DNA from 2 places in the Ruminococcus sp. AM26-12LB genome. Region 1 is predicted to be linked to the other one. Evidence: predicted binding sites of a transcription regulator. Region 1 holds the regulator's gene; the other holds the start of a gene.

The links. The regulator LexA, encoded in region 1, represses DNA repair genes until DNA is damaged. The targets are predictions, from matches to a motif close to CNAACANNTGTTNG.
Region 2: the regulator LexA is predicted to act here: its motif matches at 1,906-1,919, upstream of DW694_RS00340 (DNA repair exonuclease).

What each region holds. Positions count from the first base shown of each region.
Region 1 is NZ_QUJX01000006.1:103,300-106,732, reverse strand. Features, by position in the region: gene DW694_RS06020 (HlyD family efflux transporter periplasmic adaptor subunit) at 1-921, opposite strand, end outside; gene lexA (transcriptional repressor LexA) at 1,136-1,756, shown strand; gene rsfS (ribosome silencing factor) at 1,936-2,301, opposite strand; gene yqeK (bis(5'-nucleosyl)-tetraphosphatase (symmetrical) YqeK) at 2,308-2,922, opposite strand; gene nadD (nicotinate-nucleotide adenylyltransferase) at 2,909-3,433, opposite strand, start outside.
Region 2 is NZ_QUJX01000001.1:68,656-72,088, reverse strand. Features, by position in the region: gene DW694_RS00345 (AAA family ATPase) at 1-811, opposite strand, end outside; gene DW694_RS00340 (DNA repair exonuclease) at 808-1,884, opposite strand; gene DW694_RS00335 (helix-turn-helix domain-containing protein) at 2,177-2,830, opposite strand; gene DW694_RS00330 (PDDEXK nuclease domain-containing protein) at 3,074-3,433, opposite strand, start outside.

The DNA.
Region 1 (3,433 bases):
ATATCGGATCAGTCCCTTATTAAAATCAATCTTACCGTATTTAGCCCCATCGATCTCCATGATTGAAAAGTCTCCTGTCTGCGTCAGATCATCTTTCAGGAACTTGACGCGGATCGATGTACGCTCCTTCAGATTAGCAGCCTGCTTCTCACTTAAAGGGATCAAAAGACTCCAGAGTTCATCTGTAATGATCGTATAAATATCATCTCCGGCCTTTATCTGTCCATCTGTTTTCAGATCCGTTTCCTGATAGGAATTCTGATCAAAATCAGCAGCTGTGACATTATCAACGGTTTTGGTTTCGTAGCCATCTGTAGAATACAGGATGATCCCGTCTGTCTGCGCACGGCGGATATTTGGATCACTGGAAACTATAGTTGTAACTGTGGCTTCCTCTCCATCTTCAGACGTCGTGCTTGCAGAAGAAGCTCCCGAACTGTCTGAAGCATACTGAAGGATGCTTCCATTGAGCTGATATTTAAAACTATAGGCACTGTTGAATTTGCTGGGATCAAATCCTTTGGAAAAGCTTTGCATATTACTGCGTATATCCGCCAGTTCCTCTCTGCTCAGAGAGGTTACATTGTCTGCAGATCTTGAACTGTTCAGGCTGTAGACAGCACCGTTGGCATTGATCTTGGTACCTTCCCTTGCGTAATATGTAACGTAACCGCCCGCATCTGCCTGCACTACGTTCTCTGTCATGATCGCCAGCCCTGTGTATGTCTCATTCATGGATAACGGACCGGAGGGAACCTGATAAGATTCCATATGAGAAGCTGTAAGATAAAGAATCACACTAAAGATCATATAGATAAAAATTGCTCCGAACATTACAGTTCCAATGTTCAGACCAAAAATTTTACGAAGCTTTGCTAAGAATCCCGGAGTTTTTCCGGAATGTACTTTATTATCCGGCAAATGAATGCCTCCTTTACATCGTTCATCTCTTAAAGTTCGTTTTATTGTAACATTTTATTTAAATGAATACAAGCTTTAAAACGTGCGAACATACTTTCCGAATATCCGTTTGCCATTTTTTCAAAAGTATGTTATACTATTCAAAATATAATTTCGTGATGCTGTCATATTATGGTCGACAGCAGATAAAATCAACCCAGGGAGGTAAGTACACATGACATATGGCAGAATCAGTAAAAAGCAGCAGGAAATACTGGATTATATGAAAAATGAGATCCTTAACAGAGGTTTTCCGCCCTCCGTCCGTGAAATCTGTGAAGCAGTAAACCTGAAATCCACATCTTCCGTTCACTCCCATCTGGAAGCTCTGGAAAAAAACGGATATATCCGCAGAGATGCCACCAAGCCCCGTGCGATCGAGATCATTGATGATAATTTCAATCTGGTCCGCCGCGAGGTTGTCAATGTTCCTCTTGTAGGCACTGTTGCTGCCGGACAGCCGATCCTGGCAGTGGAAAATATCGATGCTTACTTTCCGATCCCGGCTGAATATATGCCCAATGAACAAAGTTTCATGCTGACTGTCAAAGGCGACAGTATGATCAATGCAGGTATTTTTGATGGAGATCAGGTTCTTGTAAAGCAGCAGGCAACAGCAGAAAACGGCGACATGGTAGTTGCTCTGATCGATGATTCTGCAACAGTTAAGACTTTCTACAAAGAAAATGGTTATTATCGACTTCAGCCGGAGAACGACAATATGGAACCGATCATCATCACCGGTAATCTGCAGATCCTCGGCAAAGTATTTGGTGTATTTCGTTTCTTTTCATGAAAATATAAACAACAGATCCCACCCAATGTAATGTGATTTAAAAAGAGAGATATCTTTAAGGTAGCTGTACAGCCCCACAAAGATATCTCTCTTTTCTTTTTCAACAGAAAACTTCTGCTTTTTGATTTCTTCTTATTTAGTTCACATAATATTTTTACAGTAAACTAATATAACAAATTTTACTCATTCTCACCAAGAAATTCTTCCGCATCAAGAATCTTGCCGTCTCTCCAAATCCTCTCAAGATCGTAGAAAAGTCTGTTTTCCTCATCAAAGATATGGATGATCATATCACCGTAATCCATGAGGACCCAGCTGGAGTTTCTGGTTCCCTCGATCTGTTTTGCTTCATATCCGGCACGGCCAAGCATTTCATCTGCATTGTCAACCATTGCCTGTACCTGATTCTGGTTGGAAGCACTTGCAATCACAAAATAATCTGCGATCACGGAAACCTCATGGATATCAATAATCTTGATATCCTTTGCTTTTTTATCATCCAGTGCCTTGCAGGCGATCCGGACCATCTCTTTTTCGATACTCATAGAATTTTAATCCTCCTGTCTGTTGGCTGCATCCTGCATTTTTCTGTCATGGAGTTCTTTATAATAAACATAAGCATCCCTAGTCGTACTGTCGATTTCCTTGGGATTTTCCTCCAGATATTCCAGTGTATCCTTTAAAATCTCATACATACACTCATCCAGATCTTCAAAAGCAATCTTTCGCACCTTCGCAAGATTCGGAGCTTTGTCACGCATTGGTTCAATATAGTCTGAAATATATACGATCTTCTCAAGAAGGCTCATTCCCGGTCTTCCTGTTGTATGATAAGTGATCGCTGTCAGGATCTCTTCGTCTTTAATATCATATTTACTGCTGGCCACATAAGCCCCCAGTTTGGCATGAAGAAGAAACGGATGATCCTTTTCAAAATCTGATACCGGAATATCATGCTGGCTGCACAGCTTCAGTTTCTTTTTATTAGGAATACACTTTGCACTGTCATGAAGAAGTCCTGCAGCCTGTGCATCCTCCAGATCATAATCATAAACCATGGCAAGCGCAGCACAAGTGTACATAACCCCCATTGTATGCTCAAATCTGGCCTCATCCAGATATTTGGAAAGTTTCTTTTTTATCTTGATAAAATCATATTTTCCCATCTGAATCATTTCCTTTATAGATATCGTTTTTCTCAATATAGGAAATCACAGGCTTGGGAACATAATAGCGGAGACTCTGCCCGCTTTCATGCCAGGAACGGAGCAGCTCACTGGAAACATCAATATTCATGGTATCCAGTCGAATAAAATTCCCGTTATACTTCTGTGACAGAAGTTGCATCTGCTGATCAAGTTCCTTCAATGGAGTATGATCTCTGGTTGCCACTACCAGTACTGCTTCCTGACAAATGCGTTCCGGTTCCATCCAGGTATCAAAATTAAAAAGCGAATCTGCACCGATGATAAAATAATACTCTGTGTCCGGATTCGCTTTATTCAGCTGTTCCAGAGTCCGGTAAGTATACGTATAGCCTTCCTCATGCATCTCGATCAGAGACAGCTCAAAGTGAGGATTATCCTCTATGGCAAGACGGACCATTTCCGCACGCTGTTCATCAGTCGCTCTGCCCTTACGGTTCCGTTTATGAGGTGGATTTCCGCAGGGCATGAA
Region 2 (3,433 bases), on a different contig from region 1:
TCTTGCTGATATCTGTACGCAATTCCCCTAAATGTCTTTGAGTAACTTGCCGTGCTTTTTGATGCGATGCCCGTCGAATTTTCTCACGCAAGACGCTTACGTCCTCAGTTTTGGCTGTTTTCTCTCTATTCAATTGTTCGATTTCTTCTACAATATCCTGCAGTCGCGGTTTTTGCTGTTCAGCTTGATCTTTCTGGTTTTCAAGAGTAAGGTGTTTATCGCGTACTTCATTGATAATTCCCCCATTACCACGATATGCGCGGAATTTTGTTCGATAGTCGCGCAGTTTTTTCTCAGCGGTATCATAATTGCTAAGATCATTGGTATCCTCTACCAAATTACTCAGTTTTGTTCGAATTGACGTTGTTGCTTCTACGTCACTTGCAGATAACTGCGGAACATAGGTACTACGGGCAAAAGAATCCGCATCCAATCGGAACAGCTCTTCCCCAAGTTTTTCCGAATATACTTCACTTGGTCGCCGGCTGCTCAAATCTAACAAAGAAAAGGTATCTTTCGCAGCCGTCTTACCAAAATAACGAGTAACGCGGTAGCTGGTGTCCTGTATTTTAAACTCCAGATAGCCACCATACTTTCCACCCTGCCACGGATCATAGCGCTTGCGTTCATTTTCTACGATATTCCGTGCACCTGTACGAGGGAATCCATAGAACATAGCTTTGATAAAAGCAGCAAAGGTACTCTTACCAAAACCGTTACCTTGACAGATTATTGTCAACCCATCATCAAAGGCAAAATCAAAATCAGACAGTACGCCGAAGTTTTCAATATGACATCTGATCAATTTCATAGCGTAATCTCCTCTCCCATCAATGCCTGCATACCCGCGCGGATAATGGCTGCCTTATCCTCTTCGCTCGCATCACTGGATAATGTTAAACGAATAAATTCTCCCTTCAGTGAGATATCATTCTTGTAGTCCTCCGGGGTGATAGTCATACGGGTTTCATCCTTAACCTTAACAAAGAAAAAGTTGCTTTTTGCAAGATTCTGTAAATATGATAACGCAATATTGGCCATAGGGTCTATCCCACCTGAAAGAACAAACTCGACCATATCATCTGAAGAAATGTTCTGCGCAGCTCTTTTCATTTTTTGTCCAATCTCAGAATTTTTTGTCAGTCCTGTAATATCGACCAAAATTCGGTGCAGTTGCCGACGAGAAAAAGGCACAAATTCATGCTGGATCCGGTCTGAATCTACGGTAAGCAGTACAAAACCTTTCGGTCCACACTCATCAAAACCACGGCCTTCCAAGCAACCAGAATAGCAATAGATACCTTTACCATCCAATGTTTGCTCAGCATAAGTATGTATATGCCCCAATGCCAAATAGTCAATTCCTTTATTCTTAAGTTTAGAAATATTGACTTGGTCTACACCTGAAACTACTCCTGCCTGTCCATGCAGAGTAACGATATTGGCCACACCATTTTCATGTGGAACCTGCAAATAAAGGGACTGTGAGTTTGCTTCACAAATCTCAACTCCAGATATCGCCACGCTATCATATTTATAAGTTTTCCATTCCTTGCCAAATATTTTCAGGTTGTCTGGCATATCATGATCAGCAAACGCGTATGTAGCCCCATCGTGATTACCAGCAAGATATAGATAATCTACATTTGGTGTCCGTCGTATAGCATCCAAAATTTCATCTACAGTTCGAATCTTTATACGTTCACCGTCAAACATATCGCCCGCAATAATGACAGCTCGTACATCATTTTTAGCTGCATATTCAGTCAGTCTGAGAAACGTATGAATTATCTCAGTATTTCTTATCGATGCTTGTTCCTCTGTCATGTGAGTCTCCATAGGAGAGTCTAAATGCAGATCTGCACAATGGATAATCTTTGTCAATGATTTCCCCCCCTATCCGAAAGAACATTTGATTTATAATTTGCTACTAATTATAATGTCCTGATTTTTCTTTCTCTCCTCAATTATATATTATTGTAAAGTAGGGAACAAGCCATTTTCTACCTTGTTCTCTACTGCATTACTTTTACTGATAAATTATTTCCAGCAAACTCGCATAACGCCGATATGGAGTATGTCTTATTTTCATCAGATAATTCTTTGATTGCAAGGTATTTTGTTGTATTGCGTGTCTTGGTCAGGTTCACCTCCTCTCTATTTCGTCGAATTTTTTTTAGAAATCAATCTCCATTTGTTGCTGCTGTGTTTGAGCTTTTAGTAGTCGGTTTTCAGCTTTCAACTTCTCAATATCTGATAATTGAGAAATCGCTTTGTTCTTACCTCGTCGATCATATAATCCTTCGATTCCTTTATCTTTATATTTTCTAACCCATGCATAAACTTGTCCGTAGGAGCAACCATATTTATTCGCTGTAGAAGCATAATTACATCCCGTGTTTATGCATTCTTCGACAATGTTTATTCTTTCTTCAAGGGTTGTATTTTTTCTAGCACCGTTTTTTGCCATGAGATATACACCTTCTTTTCTGGAATTTGTTAAATCTTCATGGTTATTATACTGCTTAATCCATGTACGAACAGTACTTGGTGCATGAATTTTGTATTTTGCAGCTAAATCCTGACTCGTTATATTACCTCCAAGATATTCAAGAACAATCTTCTTAAATTCTGCAGAGTAATTACATAAATCAGCATTTTGCTTTTCTAGACCGTCTTCTCCAAATGTTTCGTATTTATGCCCCCACCTGCGGATGATACTAGCCTCAATTCCATACTCTTTACCTAATTTCCAATAAGAGATTCCATCCTCAAGGTGTTTCTTTACGAGCTCAAGTTTCAACTCCTTACTATACTGTTTCATAGACATAAAAATATGCTCCTCATATGATAGATTTTTGGATATTTCCATTGTCTACCATATGGGGAGCATATCAAAACGCTTGGTTTGCTAAGCATTTTTGTTTATTCAAACTCGACTCAAGGAAGTTTAATCATGCTGTTTTTGTAGCTTGTTAGCTATTTTTTGTGTCCGTATTATTCAAATCTGCTACGTTTATTTTGACTGTCATCAAAAATGTACTCAAATTAAACTCACGCAAAACACCGAAAATTATTCTTCAATCAGTGGCATATTTACCAATTCCTGCAGTTTTTTCTGCAATACCGCTTTATCCGGCAATTGTAATTTATATTCCGCAACCATCATCGGAGATAATGTTCTGCTCATTGCATATTCTACCACTTCATCATCCTTAGAAGCACAAAGAATCATTCCCACGCTTGGGTTCTCATTCTCTTTCTTCTTCTGACGATCCAATGCCTCCAAGTAGAAATCCATTTTAGAAATGTATTCCGGTTTGAATTTTCCAATCTTCAATTCGAAGGCAACCAGACACTGGAGTCCTCTATGGAAAAACAACAAATCAATTCGGAAATCTTCAACACCGACCTGTACTCGATATTCTTCACC